One region of the Dyella sp. SYSU CM1112 genome, then DNA from elsewhere that is predicted to be linked to it. Evidence: riboswitches for the same ligand, from Rfam matches in the RefSeq annotation. Region 1 holds a riboswitch; each other region holds the start of a gene.
What was found. A riboswitch is a leader RNA that binds a small molecule or an ion and turns the genes downstream of it on or off. The one in region 1 is predicted to bind cobalamin.

Region 1 (4,543 bases):
GCGATGCCCTGGATCGAGCCTTCCGCGAGCTTGATCGCGTCACGAATTTCGGCGGTCCACAAACCCAGGGTCTTGAGTTCTTCCACCAGGTAGCGGTTGATGACAAGAAAATCGCCGGACAAGGTTTCGCGCTTGAACAAATTGCTGACCTGCGGCTCGATGCATTCGTAGCAACCGGCGATGGAGGCGATCGTCGCGGTGGGAGCAATGGCAATCAGCAATGAGTTGCGCAGCCCTTTCACCTTGATCGCTTCGCGCAGTGTGTCCCAGCGCCCGGCATCGTGCAGCTTCGCGTTCAGCCAGTAATCGAACTGCAGCTCGCCGTTGGCGGCACGGCTGTCGGAGAAACCGGGATGCGCGCCATATTCCTCTGCCAGCGCGTTCGATTGCGCCAATGCGTTGTAATAGATCTCTTCCGCGATGCGCGTGGACAGCTCCAGGGCTTCGGCGGAATCGAACGGCAGGCGCAATTTGAAGAACACGTCCTGCAGACCCATCACGCCCAGACCCACCGGGCGCCATTTGCGGTTGGCGGTGGCGGCCGTAGCAATCGGATAGAAGTTCAGATCGATCACGCGGTCGAGCTGGCGCACGGCGGTGCGTACGGTGGTGGCGAGCTTGGCAAAGTCGAACGCACCGTCGACTACGTGACGCGCGAGATTGACCGAGCCGAGATTGCACACCGCCGTCTCGCCGGCGTTGGTCACTTCCAGAATCTCGGTGCAAAGGTTGGAGAGGTGAATGACGTTCTCGGATTTGGCCGTCTGATTGCTGGTGGCGTTGCTGCGATCCTTGAACGTCATCCAACCGTTGCCGGTCTGGGCCAGGGTACGCAGCATGCGTGCATACAGCTCGCGCGCTTTCACCGTTTTGACGGCCAGGCCCTCGGTTTCGGCCTTGTGGTAAGCGTACTCAAAGGCTTCGCCCCAGCTATCGACCAGATGCGGCACGACCTTGGGATCGAACAGCGACCAGTGCCCGTCGTGCTCCACGCGGCGCATGAATTCGTCGGGAATCCAGTTCGCCAGGTTGAGATTGTGCGTGCGGCGCGCTTCGTCGCCGGTGTTGTCGCGCAATTCCAGAAACTCTTCGATGTCGGCGTGCCAGGGCTCCAGATACACGCAGGCCGCACCCTTGCGCTTGCCGCCCTGGTTCACGGCGGCGACGGAAGCGTCCAGCGTTTTCAGCCACGGCACCAGGCCATTCGAGTGGCCATTGGTGCCCTTGATCAGCGAGCCGCGCGAACGCACGCGCGAATAAGCCAGGCCGATGCCGCCGGCGAATTTGCTGAGCTTGGCGACGTCGCCGTATTTTTCATAGATCGATTCCAGCGAATCTTGCGGCGAATCCAGCAAAAAGCAGGAACTCAGCTGCTCATGCGCCGTGCCTGCATTGAACAATGTCGGCGAGCTGGCGATGTACTCCAGCGAAGAGAGCAGGCGATACAGTTCCAGCGTTTCACCGATCTCATTGCCGCCCAGTGCACAGGCAATACGCATGAAGAAGTACTGCGGCGTTTCGATCACCTTGCGCAGCTGCGGATGGCGCAGCAGGTAACGGTCGTACACCGTGCGCAGGCCGAAGTACTCGAAGCGGCGCGAGGCGAGCGGATCGATCGCATCGTTGAGCTTGCGCGCGTTCTCGGCCACGTAATCGCGCAGGCGCGCGTTGAGGATGCCCAGTTCTGCGCCGCGTGCAATGGATTGCGAGAAGCTCTGGATTTCCTGGCCGCTTACTTCCTTGTCGATGAAGGCGCTGAGCAGGCGTGCGGCGAGCTGGCCGTATTCGGGTTCCTCGGCCGTCAATGCGGCGGAGGTGCGAATGGAAAGCTGATCCAGCTCCTGCGTGGTGGCGCCGTCATACAGGCCGCCGATGGTCTTGAGCGCCACGCGCAGCGGATCGACAGCGTGCAGGCCCTCGGCACTGCGTGTTACCGCGCGGACGATCTTGTTGACGTCGACCACTTCCTGCTTGCCATTGCGCTTGGTGACGCGCATCTGGCCGGGGTTGTGCGGCGGGGTCAGGGTGAAAGGAGCTTCGGCAGTAACGGACATCGTGACAGGGCTGGCAGGGGATGACGGATCGGTATCGGCGGAAAAAGCGGTCGTGTCCGCGCGGGCGGCGGTGCGCTCGCGCGATTCGGTATCGAGAGGTTGCATGTCGGACACTCCGGGTTGTGGAGGCCGTCCCGGCCGGAACGATCCGGTTGGAATGGACGGACTCCCTGGACTCAACCGCCTGCTCCCGCGCGCAGGGCTGATGTGGCAGCTAGGGTGGGGAGTCGTCCGATGCGGGTGACATCCGCATCGTGCGACACACTTCCCCGCGGAAGCCGTCACCGGCGGCATGACGTTCCAGTCATGCCGTGTCGGCAGGTCTTCGGACTTGCGGATGTGGATCTTGCGACCCGCCTAATGACCCCGGCTTCCCAGTCGCGAATCGACCAGTGCCCATGGGGCGTTCGTCTCCGCTTACCGCTGCGGGGCAGTTCCGGATTCGCACCGGATTCCCGAGCCGCCTCCGTTTACCTGGCGACGGCGACCGACGGAGCACAACATATCGGGGTAATCTGTGTCGGTCAACCCAATAATTTGTGGATAAGCCGGTGGATAAGCAGCCTGAAACCAGGCGCCGCGCGGCTTGCGGGATTTTTGTGACGGACTGCCCATAACACGATGGCGGGCTGATCCATGGTCGATGGGGCGCGGCCCTTCCGGTGCGTCCCAATGACGCCGGACACATGACAGCCGCGGGTCGTTCGCTAAGCTCCAAGGCATGTCCCTGGGGAGTGAAGCGATGAACGGGTACCGTCGAATGGCAGTCCGCTGGTGGTGGGTGGCATGCCTGCTCTTATGGCCGTGCTGGGTGCAGGCCGCTTCGATCAACGATGCCGCGCTGGCTCCGACGCCGCCGATGGGCTGGAACAGCTGGAACCATTTCGGCGCCGACGTCACCGATGTGGACATCCGTCACGCGGCCGATGCGATGGTATCCAGTGGCATGGCGGCGGCCGGCTATCGTTACGTCATCATCGATGACGGCTGGCAGGGGCAGCGGGACGCGCACGGCATGCTGCACCCGAACGCGAAATTTCCCGACATGAAGGCACTGGCCGATTACGTGCACAGCAAGGGCCTTAAATTCGGCATCTATTCCTCGCCGGGTGAAAAGACCTGCGGCGGCTTCACGGGCAGTTACGGGCACGAGGCGCAGGACGCGCGCTTGTTCGCAAGCTGGGGCGTGGATTACCTGAAATACGATCTGTGCAGTTTTTCGCGGCACATGCGTGGAAAGAGCCTGGCCGAGCAAACGGCCATGATGAAAGCGGCATACCAACGGATGCGGCAGGCATTGGACGCCACCGGACGTCCTATCGTCTATGCGCTGTGCAGTTATGGCTGGGGCCGCGTGTGGGAATGGGGCGCGGACCTGGGCGCCAACTTGTGGCGCACCACGGATGACATCCAGGCGAACTACATCAGCATGATGTTCAACGCCAATTCGCAGCTAGGCTTGGAGCGTTACGCGGGACCTGGCCACTGGAACGATGCGGACATGCTGGAGATCGGCAACCAGGGCATGGATTCGCAGGATAAGGAACGCACGCACATGAGCCTGTGGGCGCTGCTGGCTGCGCCGTTGATTGCAGGCAATGACCTATCGTCCATGAGTGCGGTGACGCGCGAGGTGCTGACTAATCGCGAAGTGCTTGCGATCGATCAGGATGCACGCGGCATCGCCGGTGGTCGCGTGATGCAGGCTGGTCCCATCCAGCTCTGGTCGCGCCCGCTGGCGGATGGATCGATGGCGGTGGGCTTGCTCAACACGCTCAACCACTCGCTGGATGCGACGTTGGATCTGAAGGCGCTCGGCTTGGGTGATAGCGTCACGGCACGCGATGTGTGGGAGCACCGCGATCTCGGGCGGATCGACAGCCGGCATGTGTTCGAGGTGCCGGCTTATGGCGTGGTGCTGCTGAAGGTGAGCGGAGCAAAACGCTAGCAGCATGCGCCTTGGTAGGTGTGCGTCGCTATGCCGATGCGTCATCTTCGTCTTCGCGGGGATGACGCATTCATGCACGCATCAAGTTACTGGTAGGCGATGCCGTTGCTGAAAAACTAAAGTCGGTGCAGCGTTCGGTGTTGCGGATGGCGATAAGCCATCCAGGTAGCGATAAGACCGCACAATGCGGCGAAAGAAAGCCACAAGCCTGGCGCTGCCTTGTTGCCGGTGATGTGAATCAGCCATTGCGATATGGCCAGGCTGGAGCCGCCGACCGTTGTCGCCAGGCTATAGGCCAATGAAAAACCGGTGGTGCGTACTTCTATCGGCATGATCTCCGTCAGGGCGACCACGAGTGCGCCGTTATAACTGGCGTAGAGGAAGGAGAGCCACAATTCCACGCCGAGCAGTTTGCCGAAATCGGGCGACGCGGCCAGCCAATGCAAGGCAGGGTAGGCGGTCGTCAGGGCAAGTAAGGTACAAGCGAGCAATAACGGGCGGCGTCCGATGCGATCAGACAGCGCGCCCATCAGCGGCAACC
Region 2 (4,543 bases), 240 kb from region 1:
ACCGCTGGAGGTTTCGGCCATCTTGCTTGGCCATCTGGAACATCTTTATGCGTTCTACGGCGAACAGGCCGGCGTACGTATCGCGCGCAAGCACTTGGGTTGGTATGCAAAGGATCGGCCCGAGAACACGGCCTTTCGTGATGTCGTCAATCGCGCCGAGCACGCACACGACCAACTGCGCCTGACGCGCGAATACTTCGAAGGGCTGCAAGCGCAGTGGCGCATCGCCGCTTGAATGACGCATTCCGATAAATGTTCGCAAGCCTTTGCGGCGCCGAAGCAGGCATCATCGGCAAGTCGTTCTTGATGCCACGCCACGATGTACCTCTCCTTCGCCCGCTCGCTGAAGTTTCCGCTGCATATCGCCATCCTCTTGAGCGTCGCACTGCTGCTCAGCGGCTGTGAGGCGAGCCTGTTTGCCGGACTGAACGCCACCGATCGCCGTGCCGGCATCGTGGCAGAACATGGCATCGTCTTCGATCCGCAGCACCAGCTGAAGCTGGATGTGTACCGACCACGGAATGCGGAACACGCCCCAGTCGTGGTGTTTTTCTATGGTGGCAGTTGGGTCCGCGGCGAACGCGCGTGGTACCGCTTCGTGGGGACGGCACTGGCTTCGCATGGCGTCGTGACGGTCATTCCGGATTATCGGAAATACCCACACGTGAAGATGGACGGCTTCATGACGGACGCCGCGCGAGCGGTCGCGTGGACATTTGCCCACGCTACAGCATGGGGTGGACGGGCGAACGACATCTTTGTGATGGGGCACTCGGCCGGCGGCCAGATCGGCGCACTGCTGGCAACCGATCCATCGTGGCTGACGCCTTACAATCTGCATCCTTTCGATCTGGCCGGCTTTATCGGCCTGGCCGGCTGTTATGACTTCATGCCGATTCCCGCCAGCGAAAAGGACATGCTCGGCATGTTCGGCCGTGATGCCGCCTCACAAGCACGCGCCCAGCCCGTGCGTTTCGTGCACGGTCACGAGCCTCCCATGCTACTGCTGCAAGGCGAAGCCGACCATGAAGTCGAACCCTCCAACGCCATCTCGCTTGCCCATGTACTCAAGGCGCATCACGAAGAAGTCTGGTTGCGCCTGTACCCCGGCGTAAGCCACAACGCATTGGTATTTGCCCTGTCTCGCCCGTTCCACGCCGATGCGCCGACGCTGGACGACGTCATGCGTTTCATCCACGCCCATCCCATAGCCCTTGCTCACTGAGCCGCATGCACTCCCCGGCAACAAGGTGACGGAGTAACGTAGCTACGCGCCTGCGTCATTGAAGGCACGCCGTGCATGGGGTTGCGGACAGCTTGGCATGAACAGCATCGCTACCGGCGACTTCCCCTACATCCATGGTTTTTCGGATGAAGAGCAATCGCGTCTGATGCGTCAGGCGCGCATGTTCGAAAGCACCCTCTACAGCCACATCGATTACAGCAATGCGAGCCATCTGCTCGAAGTGGGATGCGGTGTCGGGGCACAAACCGAAATACTGTTGCGCCGTTTTCCGGACCTGCACATCACGGGCATCGACCGCTCGCCTACGCAATTGGCTGCCGCCGAACGCAACCTGTCCGCGAAGGCATGGTGTGCATCGCGCTACGCGCTGCGCCAAGCCGACGCCGCCGATCTGCCTTTCGCAGACCGGAGTTTCGATGCCGCCTATCTCTGCTGGGTGCTCGAACATATGCCCAGCCCTGCGCGCGTGCTGAGCGAAGTTCGTCGCGTGCTCAGCCCTGGCGCCGTAATTTACGTGACCGAGGTGCTCAATGCCTCGTTCTTCCTCGATCCCTACTCGCCCAACCTGCTGCGTTACTGGATGGCCTTCAACGATCACCAATACGACAGCGGCGGCGATCCCTTCATCGGCGCCAAGCTCGGCAACCTGCTGCTGGCCGGTGGTTATCGCGACGTACAAACCGAAGTGAAAAGCGTGCTGCTGGACAATCGTCAGCCCGGGCGCCGCAAGCAGATGATCGCGTTCTGGGAAGAACTGCTGCTCTCCGCCGCGGAACAACTCATTGCCGCCGGAAAAACCGATGCGGTAACCGTCGATGGCATGCGCGGTGAATTACAGGCCGTGCGCAACGATCCCAACGCGGTGTTCTTCTTCGCCTTCGTACAAGCACGCGCCGTGGTGTATTGACCGGCTCGCCCTGCCGAGAGTCATTGACCATGGCTATGCGTTGAGGCTACTGTTCGCCCGCTGAGGTTTTCATCTCTTTATCCGAATAAAGAGATGCAATTAAAAGGGAAGCCGGTTGGATTCCGGCGCTGCCCCGCAGCGGTGTGTGGAAACGACCTTCGCTATGAGCACTGGGCTATTGCCTGGGAAGCGGCGAACAGTAGGCGGCGTAATGCCTGGTCCACGAGCCCGAAGACCTGCCCCAGCCGAAGCCACCCGTTCGCAACGGCGCTTCGTACGACCTGGGATCTCCGCGGGGAGAGCCGGCACCGCGTCGCCCACTGACGCAGCGCCAGCCTGCCCGCGGTTTACCCAGCTCGCCCGCGGGGGCGAAGGTCGACGGCGCGCACATGGCAATGCCCTGGTCGCGTCTGCCTTCGTTCCTCTTTGCCACGCATTGCAATGAGGAATACACGATGACACACACCACTTATCTTGGTTTTCCGCGCATCGGCCACCGCCGTGAACTCAAGCGCGCACTGGAACAGCATTGGCGCAACGGTAACGCTAGATCCCTGCTCGACACGGCACACGCACTACGACGTCGACATTGGCAGCTTGCTCACGCGGCAGGCATCGGCACGGTCGCCGTCAATGACTTCTCGTTCTACGATCACGTGCTCGACACCGCCGTCTTGTTCGACGCGGTGCCCGACCGTTACCGCCCCCTATGGCAGGAGGATGCGTTGGCCGGCTATTTCGGCATGGCGCGTGGCAACCACACACTGCACGCCTTGGAGATGACCAAGTGGTTCGACACCAACTATCACTACATCGTGCCGGAACTCCACACAGGCCAGCGCTTCCGGCTTACCGTCAACAAACCTCTCAACGAATGGCTTGAGGCGCGTGCGCTGGGATTGGAAGGCCGTCCCGTCTTGCTTGGACCCGTTTCGTTTCTGCGCCTGTCCAAGACCCGCGACGGCAGCCCTGCACTCGACTTGCTCGAGGCACTGCTGCCCGCTTATCTCGAACTGTTGGAGCAGCTTGCACGCGCCGGCGTTTCCTGGATCCAGTTGGACGAACCCTGCCTGGTAGAGGATCTGGATGCCGTGACCCGGCACGCCTACCGCATTGCCTACACAGCCTTGGCGACGGGACGTTCTCCAAAGCGGTTGCTGACCACCTATTTTGCAGGTCTTGGCGACAACCTCTCACTGGCCGCCAGCCTGCCGGTCCATGGATGGCACGTCGATCTGGTGCGTGCACCGGAACAACTTCCCGCACTCCTGTCTGCACTGCCGCAGCAGGGCGTGCTCAGCGCCGGCATTGTCGACGGACGCAATGTCTGGCGCAGCGATCCCGCACGCGTGCGGCCACTCCTGCAAACGATTGCCGAGTCCCGCGGAACCGACCATGTGTGGCTCGCGCCGTCTTGCTCGCTGCTGCATGTTCCCGTCGACGCGGCGCAGGAAACCGCGTTACCACGCGACCTGCAGAACTGGCTGGCGTTTGCTCGCCAGAAATTGGAAGAACTACGGCTCTATGCAAACGAACTCCACGGCGACAGCAACGCCACGGCTATTCTGGATGCACAGGCCGCCCAGCTCGCCGCACGCGCACAGGCACACGGCGTGCAGCGTGAAGACGTCCGTGCGCGTGTCCGCGGATTGAGTCCGCAAGCCACGCAGCGTCGCTCTCGCCTGATGCATCGATGCAAAGTGCAGGCGGACAAGCTCGCGCTGCCGTTATTGCCCACTACCACCATCGGCTCCTTTCCACAGACCGAGGCACTTCGCCACGCTCGCGCCGAGCATCGCGCGGGGCGTATGGATAAGCAGCGTTACGAAACCACCTTGCACGAGGAAATCGAACACGTCATTCGCTTCCAGGAACGTATCGGACTCGACGTGCTGGTGCACGGCGAACCCGAACGCAACGACATGGTGGAGTATTTCGGTGAACAGCTCGACGGCTTTGCCTTTACGCGCCACGGCTGGGTGCAAAGCTACGGTTCGCGCTGCGTAAAACCCCCGATCATCTGGGGCGACATCGCGCGGCCACACCCCATGACGGTACGCTGGTCGGCTTACGCGCAGTCGCTGACCGACAAGCCGGTAAAAGGCATGCTGACCGGACCGGTGACCATGTTGCAGTGGTCGTTCGTGCGCGACGACCTGCCGCGCGAGCACGTCTGCTTGCAACTCGCCCTGGCCCTGCGCGACGAAGTGCATGACCTGGAAAGCGCCGGCATCCACGTTATCCAGATTGACGAACCCGCACTGCGCGAAGGCCTTCCGATCCGGCAAGCCGAGCAAGCGCCCTATTTGGATTGGGCGGTCCACTGCTTTCGCGTCTCGACCGGCGGCCTGCACGATGCCACCCAGATCCATACCCACATGTGCTACAGC
Region 3 (4,543 bases), on a different contig from region 1:
CTGGTTGTAGTAGTAGGCGGTCTCGTAGCTGTGATCGAACGCGTTCGCCAGTTTGGCTTCCACCTGCCAGCCGGGTGCGAAGGTGTAGCTGGCGCGCAGATCGGTGGTGGCGTAGCCGCCCAGGCGATAGACGTTGGCCGCGTCGTCATAGCGCTTGCCGGAAGCGAATTCCGTTACGCCGAGATTGATCTTGCCGAAGCGGCGGTCGACATCGATGCGTGCGGTGCGCTCGGCACGGCGTGGCAGGATGTTGCCGTTGTCGGCGCTGCCGTCGTCGTCTTTCGGCTGCAGCAGCGTGAGATAGCTTTGTACGCGCCAGTCGTCCACATCGAAACCGAATTGGCCTTCAATGCCGCGGATGCGCGCGCGGCTGATGTTCACAGGAACGAATTCGCTGTTGAAGCCGATCAGGTCGGTGATGCGTGTCTGGTACGCGTTTACACCCCAATTCCAATGATCGAGCTGTTGCGTGAGGCCGACTTCAACGCTGCGCGAGGTTTCCGGCTTCAGGTCCGGATTGGAGGTGGGCACGCCGCCGAAAGCCGGGAAATACAGATCGTCGAAGGTCGGTGCATGGAAAGCGGTTCCATAACTCACCGATAGCACGGGCCCATGTTCGAAGTGATAACCCCAGGCCGCGGAGCCGGTGTTGTGGTTGCCGAACTGATCATTGTGATCGTGACGCGCGGAGACCTGTATTTCGTTCTGGCCGAAGGTGCCCTGGTATTGCGCAAAGGTGCCGGTATCGCCGCGCGTGGTCTGCTCGAAGGCGGTGTCGCTGGTGATGTGTTCCTGCTCATAGTCCACGCCTACGGTGAGCAGTTGATTGGAGGTGAGCGTGATGTCGTTCTGCCACGAGGCCTGGTTGCGGCGGGAATTGAAATAACCGGTGCCGGTGCGTGGGTAGTACAGGCCGAAATAACTGCCCTGGTAGAACGTGGCGTCGTCATCGCGGGTTTGCCCGGCGTCGAGCGTGACTTTCCAGATCGAGAGCGGCGAAAAGCTCAGGCGCGCGCCGGCTACGTATTGCTCTTCGATGGCGTCATTGCCGCCATAGGGGCTGCCGGTGTATTCGGCGTTGCTTTTGCTGCGCAGCCAGTCGAAGGCCAGTTCGGTGCCGTTGTCCCAGCGATAACCGAAGTTGGCGAAGCCGTTCCAGTTGCGGTAGGCGTCATTGCGCGGATCGTCGACGAAACAGGCGACACCGAGTTCCGCCGCACCCATGCGGCAGGCGGGAATGCCGCCGGTGTATTCGCCGCCGAGGCTGGCGTTGTACCAAAGATGATCGGTGCCGCCGGACAGGCCTGCCTGCCCGTTGACGAAACCGTGGCTGCCGCCCGTCACGCTGACGGAGGGCGAAATACCGCCGTTAGGCTGGCCGTGGCGGGTAAAGATCTGGATCACGCCACCCAGCGCGTCGGAGCCGTACAGGCTGGCGCGCGGTCCGCGCACGATCTCGATGCGGTCAATGACGTTCACCGGAATCTGTTCCAGCGCGGCCAAGCCGGAGCTCACGGAGCCGATGCGTATGCCATCGACCAATACCAGCACGTGCGTGGCATTGGTGCCGCGCACATAGACGGAAGTCTGCTGGCCGATGCCACCCGTTTGCGCAATGGAAATGCCAGGAAGGCCGGTGAGCAGATCAGCCACCGAAACCGGCTGCAGCCGTTCGATGTCTTCGCGCGTAATGACGGTTACCGATGACAAGGCATCGTTGGCGGTAATGGCGGTACGGGTGGCGGTGACGATCACCGGCGTCAACGTGCCGCTTTGATCGGAGGTGGTTTGGGCGTAGAGGGCCGGGCTGGCCAATCCGGCCAGCAGCGCCGCTGCAAGCGCAGTCTTCTTCAACATGATGTGTATGACCCCTTGCCGCACGTCCCCGCGCGGCGCAGATGAATGACTGGCGCCAAAGGGGAAAAGCAGCGGAAAGAGCGGGCAGGCGACGGCTGCAGCGCGATCTCCGTGCCTCGCCCGCCGCGAGCACCAGAACCTGGAGAGCCATTCAAGGCTCTGTCGCGGGCCGGTCTCCGGACTTGCGAGTGGCATGCGGATCCGCATGCCGCCGAACGGCGCCTTCCCATGTCGTGCACAGTGGCGTGTGACCGTTCGTGATAGCTGCCGGCCATGTCATGGACCGACGGCGCTACCGCGCTCGCTTACCGTTGCGGGGGCAGTGCCGGCCTTGCTGTGGGAACACAGCGCACCGGCTTCCCGTTTCATCCCCTGGGCGAACAGGGGACACCCGAAACGGGCGCCACTGTAGCGGTTGGGGACGGCCAGGGCAATTCGCCGTTATTTCCACCGCAAGAACATTTCCACCGCAAGAACGAATGACCCCTCTCCTGTAGGCGGGGGAGGTCATGTCTCGGTTGTAATGCGCGGCATCAGTCCGTCTGCAATTCCGCTACGAAGTCGTAGATGTCGCCGCGATACCAGGAGGTGGTGAATTCCACCACGCGGCCATCGTCGAGGAAGCTGCGGCGTTCGATATGCAGACCGGCACTGCCCACGCTGACATGCAACAAGCGGGCCTGACGCGCCGCCAGCAACACGGCGCGCAAGCGCTGCAACGCACGCACGGGGCGGCTGTTGTGCTTTTCCAGTGCTTCGTACAGCGAGTCGTGCACTTCGTGCGGATCGGGCAGCACACTGGCCGGCACCACGCTGCGTTCGATCGCCAGCGGCTCATCTTCGGCATAGCGCACGCGGTGCAGGCGCGCCACCAGCACGCCGGGGGAAAGGTTCAGTGCCATCGATTCTTCCGGCGTCACTTCGCCCACGCTGCGTTCGAAGAATTCGGAACGCGGATGCAAGCCGCGTGCACGCAGGTCTTCGGTAAAGCTGGTCAGCCGCGACATCGGCTTGATGATGCGCTCGGCCACAAAGGTGCCGGCGCCGTGGCGCTGGGTGAGCAGGCCTTCTTCAACCAGGCCTGAAATTGCCTTGCGTACCGTCACGCGCGACAGACCCAGGACCTGCGATAAATCGCGTTCGCTGGGTAAGGTCTGGCCCGGCTCGATGTCGCGATGCTGGATCACATTGCGAATAGCCCGGCGCAGCCGCAGGTAAGCCAGCGGCTGATGGGTGGTCGTATCACGGCTCAGGCGCCGGTATTCCTCGGCCAGGGCACTTTGCATAGCTGGCAACCATACCAATGGCGAACCACTGGCACAACAGGGCGTTACACGGGGTGGCCGCCAGCTTAGGAAAATTTTGCATACGATTGCACACCGAAAACACTGGTATGGCCTGGTATGTCATTGGTACGATCAGAGTTCCCCTGGCAGCCGCATCCCCGCGACTGCCCGCATTCCATGAGGTGAGTTGTGACTGCACCTGCTCAACCGGTCGATCTGTTCGATCTGGTGATTTTCGGCGGTACCGGCGACCTGGCCGTACGCAAATTGCTCCCTGCCCTGTTTCATCGTTTTATCGACGGCCAGATCCAGCCCGGCAGCCGCATCATCGGCGTGGCCCGCGAGGGTCTGGATGACGACGGTTATCGCGCGCAAGTCCGCTCCGCCATCAACGGCGCAGCCAAGGCGCAGGCGGACAAGCTCGACGCCTTTCTCAAAATGGTGCACTACCGTCCGCTCGACGCCCGCAAGGACAACGGCTGGGACGACTTCGCCAAGCTGATGGGCGAACAGCCCGATCACGTGCGCGTGTTCTATCTCTCCACCTCGCCCGAATTGTTCGTGGACATCTGCCAGCGTCTGGGCGGCTACGGCCTCAACGAGGGCAAGTCGCGCGTAGTGCTGGAAAAGCCGATCGGTCATGACCTGGCCAGCGCCAACCGCATCAACGATGACGTCGGCCGTGTCTTCGCGGAATCGCAAACCTTCCGCATTGACCATTACCTCGGCAAGGAAACGGTGCAGAACCTGCTGGCGCTGCGCTTCGGCAACGCCCTGTTCGAGCCGCTGTGGAACGCCGGCCATATCGATCACGTGCAGATCACCGTGGCGGAAACGCTCGGCGTGGGGCGCCGCGGTTCCTATTACGATCATGCCGGCGCGCTGCGCGACATGGTGCAGAACCATATGCTGCAGCTGCTGTGCATGGTGGCGATGGAGCCGCCCTCTTCGCTGTCGCCGGATGCGGTGCGCGATGAAAAGCTCAAGGTGCTGCATGCGCTCAAGCCGATCAATGAAGCCAACGCTGCCCAACTCACCGTGCGCGGCCAGTACCGGGCGGGCGCGGCCGAAGGGCAGAGCGTGCCGGGCTACATCGAAGACTTGAACAGCGATAGCAAGTCGAAGATCGAGAAGTCCAATACCGAAACCTTTGTGGCCTTGAAGGCGGAAATCGCCAACTGGCGCTGGTCCGGCGTGCCGTTCTATCTGCGCACCGGCAAGCGTCTGGCCGAGCGTGTGTCGGAAATCGTGGTGGCGTTCAAGCCGGTGCCGCATTCCATCTTCACCGCTTCGGCCGGTCCGCTGGCACAGAACCGCCTGGTGCTGCGCCTGCAGCCGGATGAAGGCGTAAAGCTGTGGCTGACCATCAAGCATCCGGGTCCGGGCGGCCTGCGTCTGCG
Region 4 (4,543 bases), 350 kb from region 1:
CGCCATCGTTGCCGAAATCCGAATGGTAGCTGGCGACGATGTCGCCGCCCTGAGTGCGTGTATCTACCGCGTTGGTGAAATACTGCGCCGAGCTATAGGACACATTGGTGATGCCATGCGCGGCAAGGTAATCCACCACCGCCGGATTGTTGAGTCCGCTCAGCGTGCTGGAGAGCACGATGCGGTTGTAGATCTGGATCTGGTAGATATCCAAGGTCAGCGTCAGCGGGTCGATCGGATTGAACACCGCGCCGACGGTGTAGTTGTGCGAGCGCTCCGGACGCAGTGACTGAGCTCCCAGCAATTGCGCTACCGGATTGTTCACTGGCAACAGGCCGGTCTGATAGATGCCAGGCGCTACCCCAGGTCCTGCGTTGCTGGGTGTCAGGTAAAGCGAGCCGATCTGGGAATAGTCTTCCTGCGCCAACGACGGGGCGCGGAATCCGGTCGAGACGCTGCCACGCAACGCGAAGCGATCGGTAAAGTCGTAGCGTGCAGCCAAGGCACCCGACACCGTGTTGCCGAAGTCGTTGTAATCCTCATGCCGTACGGCGAACGAGGTGCCGAGTTTGTCGGTGAGGTTGGTTTCCAGACTTACATACTGCGCTACGTCGCTGCGACTCCATGAGCCCACGTTCACGGGACTGTAGCCACTGAAACCCTGCGCGCCCCCGCTCACGCCCGATGTGCCCACGTAGTACGAACTCGGATCGCCAGCACTGATCTGATACGTGTCGCGTTGATACTCGCCGCCGAAGGCCAGCGTTACCGCATTGGGCAACCAGCTCAGGTTGAAGTCTTTTGCGATATCGACATCGGCGACCTGCTGCGCGGATGAGACCACGCCATCGAAGAAGCTGTTGGGCGTATAGCCAAAATCGTGCAGGAAGGCGTAGTTGGCGGTGTGGATCGTATCCAGCGATACACGATTGCCGCCGTAGTTGGCGCTTACATCCCAGCGCCACCCGCCACTGGTTGTGCCGCGTACGCCGGCTACCAGCGCCTGATCGGTGCTGCGAGCCTGTAGTAGCGGTTGATAGCCGCCGGGATAGAGCGACGTAAGCAGGGACGCTACTGATGACGGGTAGCCATAGGGATTGCGATACAGCTCGTCGGAAATCGCGTTGCGATCGTGGTAGCTGCCAAAGGCATAAAACTGGATGTTGTTGGTGAGGTCGTATTGCGTGTTCAGGAACAGATTGTGCTCGCTCACCGAGGGATCGCCGAACACTTGTTTCTCACCGAATTGGGGATAGCGGATGTCGACGCCGCCATGATTGGTCGGATCTTGATGCCCGTCATCCACGCTGATGCGCAGCCAGCCTTTGTCACCGCTCAATGGAATGCCGAAGTTGGCCGAACCCTGCCATTGTCGTCCGCCGCCGCGTTGGTATTGGCCGCCATCCAGCTCCACCGAGCCGCCTTGCGCACCATGCTTCAGAATGATGTTGATCACACCGGCGATCGCGTCGGAACCGTATTGCGCAGACGCACCGTCACGCAGCACTTCAATGTGATCGATGGCAGAAAGCGGAATGGTGTTGAGATCCACCGGAGCTGAACCGCGGCCGATGGTGCCGTCCACGTTCACCATGGCGCTGTTGTGCCAGCGCTTGCCGTCGACCAGCACCAGGACTTCATCCGGAGCCAAGCCGCGCAACTGTACGGGACGTTGCGAATCGGTAGTGTCGGTGGCGGAAGGGCGCGGAAAATTCAGCGAAGGAATCAGGCGCGCGAGAGCAGTGGAAAGTTCGGTGGTGCCGGTGCTTTGCAGGGCTGAAGCCGGTACGACGTCGATCGGCGATAACGAGGTGCTGTCGGTTCGATTCTGCGCGCGTGTGCCGGTCACGATCACGGCCTGCAGGTTTTTCGCTTTGTCGCTGGAGGCTGCTTGCGAGGTGTCCTGGGCAGCAGCGGTGGTGGCGAGTGCCAACAACACTGAAGCCGTGAGAAGTTTGATGGAATCGTTCTTGGGCCTGCCTTGATAAGGCGAGCGGTCGTCTTTCTTCATTGCGAGTTTTCCCCTAGCTTGTTGTTTTGCTGCGGGGCAGCAATTTCAGATTAATGACAATGAGGCGGACCATCAACCGACGATTAGGCGTCCGAAAGTCCAAATGGAAATATCGCTACCCGGCATGGACTTACTCCCTATGTCAGCCATTGACGCGGGCCGCCTCACGCCAGCATCGTTATCGGTCGGTGCAGCTGGCGTGTAACGACGCTCGGGCTAGGCGTCCTGGAGCAGGACATTTATGATGCTCCGGCCTAAGGTGACTGCTGGCCCTAAAGCCAGTGGTTGAAACGGGAATCCGGTGAGATCGCTCAGTGTCAGGGCGATGACTCCGGAGCTGCCCCCGCAACGGTAGGCGAGCAACAGGTCCACAGAGCGCCACTGTGCCGAGCACGGGAAGGCGTGGGCCAGAAGGCGCAGGCCTTCGCTCGCAAGCCCGGAGACCGGCCTTATGCGAGAGCTTGCCTCGGCAGGCTTTAAACCAGACAGGCGGAGGGCCGTGTCCGGGTGCCACGCCTCGGCGTGTTGCCGCATCATCTTCCTTCCGTGTGTCGAGCGCCCTTGCCGGGCACACGATAAGGAGTGCATCCATGAATGTGTCTTTCCCGTTTGCCGACCGTGCCGCGGTGCGGCCATGAGCGAACGTTCGCCGCGCGATGACATGACACCCGAAGAGCGTCACCGCGAACGCATGCAGCGCAAAAAAGAGTTGGTCGATCGCAAGATCGCGCGCGCCACGATCGATCGGGGCGTGCTGGTGGTGAACACCGGCAACGGCAAGGGCAAGAGCTCTTCCGGTTTCGGCATGCTGGCGCGTTCGCTGGGGCACGGCTTCAAGTGCGGCGTGGTGCAGTTCATCAAAGGCACCTTTTCCACGGGTGAGGAGGCTTTTTTTCGCCATTTCGCCGGCGACCAGCTCGACTATCACGTCATGGGCGAGGGCTTTACCTGGGAGACTCAGGACAAGGCGCGCGACATCGCAGCGGCGCAAGCCGCATGGTCCATCGCCGCAGGCATGCTCGCCGATCCCGCTTATGACTTCGTATTGCTGGACGAGCTCAATATCGCCTTGGTGAAGCAATACGTATCGCTGGAGCAAGTGCTGACGGCCGTGACGGCACGTCCCCCACGCCAACATGTCGTCATCACCGGCCGCGGCGCACCGGATGGATTGATCGCTGTCGCCGACACGGTCACCGAGATGCGTGTGGTCAAGCATGCTTTCGAGGCCGGCATCAAGGCACAAAAAGGCGTGGAGCTATGAGCCATGTCCGGCACTGCCCGGCCTTGCTGGTTTCCGCGCCGGCATCGGGGCAGGGCAAGACTTCAGTGACCGCTGCACTTGCCCGCTGGCACACCCGGCAGGGGCGGCGCGTGCGTGTGTTCAAGACCGGGCCCGATTTCCTCGATCCCACGGTGCTGGCCTGCGCCGCAGGTACGCCGGTTTATCAGCTCGATCTGTGGATGTGCGGCGAAGCGGATGTACGCAAGCGTCTCTTTGATGCCGCGGGCGATGCTGATCTGATCCTGGTGGAAGGTGTAATGGGGTTGTTCGATGGCGCGCCGTCCAGCGCCGATCTTGCACAGCAATTGGGCGTGCCGGTGATGGCGGTTATCGATGGTTCGGCGATGGCGCAAACCTTTGGCGCGCTTGCCTGTGGCCTGGCAACCTACCGTGAAGGGCTGTCGATGTATGGCGTGGCTGCCAATCGCATCGGTAGTGCTTATCACGCGCAGCTGCTGAAAGAGAGCCTTCCTGCCTCCTTGCACTGGCTCGGCGCATTGCCGCGCGAAGAGCGGCTTGCGCTGCCGGAACGGCATCTGGGTTTGATCGCGGCAGCGGAGCTATCCGATATCGATGCGCGACTCGATGCCTTGGCCGATGCGTGGGCGCAACATGCCGCAACGGCACTGCCGCCGCCTGTTGCATTCGAAACCTCGGCCAGCGAAAGCATTCCGCCCCTATTGAAAGGACAGCGTATTGCCGTGGCGCGCGATGACGCATTTTGCTTTATCTATCCGGCCAATCTGGATCTATTGCGCGCGGCGGGTGCGGAATTGTGTTTCTTCTCGCCTTTGGCCGGTGATGCCTTACCCGACTGCGAGGCCGTATGGTTGCCGGGTGGTTATCCAGAGCTGCATCTGGATGCCTTGTCGCGACGGACCGACTTGCATGCAGCCTTGCGCACGCATCGCGATACCGGCAAACCCATGCTTGCCGAATGTGGCGGATTGCTCTTCGCGCTCGATGGGCTGACGGATCAAAGCGGGCACGAGGCGACGATGGCGGCTTTATTGCCCGGTCGTGCGGTCTTGCAACCGCGGCTCGCAGCGTTGGGTCTTCAGGGCGTTGATCTGCCTGAAGGCAGCTTGCGCGGGCATACTTTTCACTACGCGCAGGCATCGATCGATGCGGAGCCGATCGCACATGCGTTCAATCCCAATGGGGGCCCTGGCCGCGAGGCGGTCTATCGCGATCGTCGCTTTACCGCCAGCTTCGTGCACTTCTACTTTCCTTCGCATCCCTCGGCG

Region 2: it holds a riboswitch for cobalamin, as region 1 does, so the genes downstream of both, metE (5-methyltetrahydropteroyltriglutamate--homocysteine S-methyltransferase) here and AC4HNJ_RS05550 (ribonucleoside-diphosphate reductase subunit alpha) in region 1, are expected to answer to the same signal.
Region 3: it holds a riboswitch for cobalamin, as region 1 does, so the genes downstream of both, AC4HNJ_RS09585 (TonB-dependent receptor domain-containing protein) here and AC4HNJ_RS05550 (ribonucleoside-diphosphate reductase subunit alpha) in region 1, are expected to answer to the same signal.
Region 4: it holds a riboswitch for cobalamin, as region 1 does, so the genes downstream of both, cobO (cob(I)yrinic acid a,c-diamide adenosyltransferase) here and AC4HNJ_RS05550 (ribonucleoside-diphosphate reductase subunit alpha) in region 1, are expected to answer to the same signal.

Annotation. Positions count from the first base shown of each region.
Region 1 is NZ_JBZEGI010000002.1:561,676-566,218, reverse strand. Features, by position in the region: gene AC4HNJ_RS05550 (ribonucleoside-diphosphate reductase subunit alpha) at 1-2,054, opposite strand, end outside; cobalamin riboswitch at 2,354-2,561, opposite strand; gene AC4HNJ_RS05545 (glycoside hydrolase family 27 protein) at 2,797-4,002, shown strand; gene AC4HNJ_RS05540 (MFS transporter) at 4,119-4,543, opposite strand, start outside.
Region 2 is NZ_JBZEGI010000002.1:319,922-324,464, forward strand. Features, by position in the region: gene dusB (tRNA dihydrouridine synthase DusB) at 1-235, shown strand, start outside; gene AC4HNJ_RS04525 (alpha/beta hydrolase) at 320-1,225, shown strand; gene AC4HNJ_RS04530 (class I SAM-dependent methyltransferase) at 1,323-2,153, shown strand; cobalamin riboswitch at 2,200-2,411, shown strand; gene metE (5-methyltetrahydropteroyltriglutamate--homocysteine S-methyltransferase) at 2,609-4,543, shown strand, end outside.
Region 3 is NZ_JBZEGI010000005.1:158,338-162,880, forward strand. Features, by position in the region: gene AC4HNJ_RS09585 (TonB-dependent receptor domain-containing protein) at 1-1,857, opposite strand, end outside; cobalamin riboswitch at 2,008-2,267, opposite strand; gene AC4HNJ_RS09590 (GntR family transcriptional regulator) at 2,391-3,143, opposite strand; gene zwf (glucose-6-phosphate dehydrogenase) at 3,333-4,543, shown strand, end outside.
Region 4 is NZ_JBZEGI010000002.1:216,071-220,613, reverse strand. Features, by position in the region: gene AC4HNJ_RS04140 (TonB-dependent receptor plug domain-containing protein) at 1-2,011, opposite strand, end outside; cobalamin riboswitch at 2,252-2,477, shown strand; gene cobO (cob(I)yrinic acid a,c-diamide adenosyltransferase) at 2,673-3,275, shown strand; gene AC4HNJ_RS04130 (cobyrinic acid a,c-diamide synthase CobB) at 3,272-4,543, shown strand, end outside.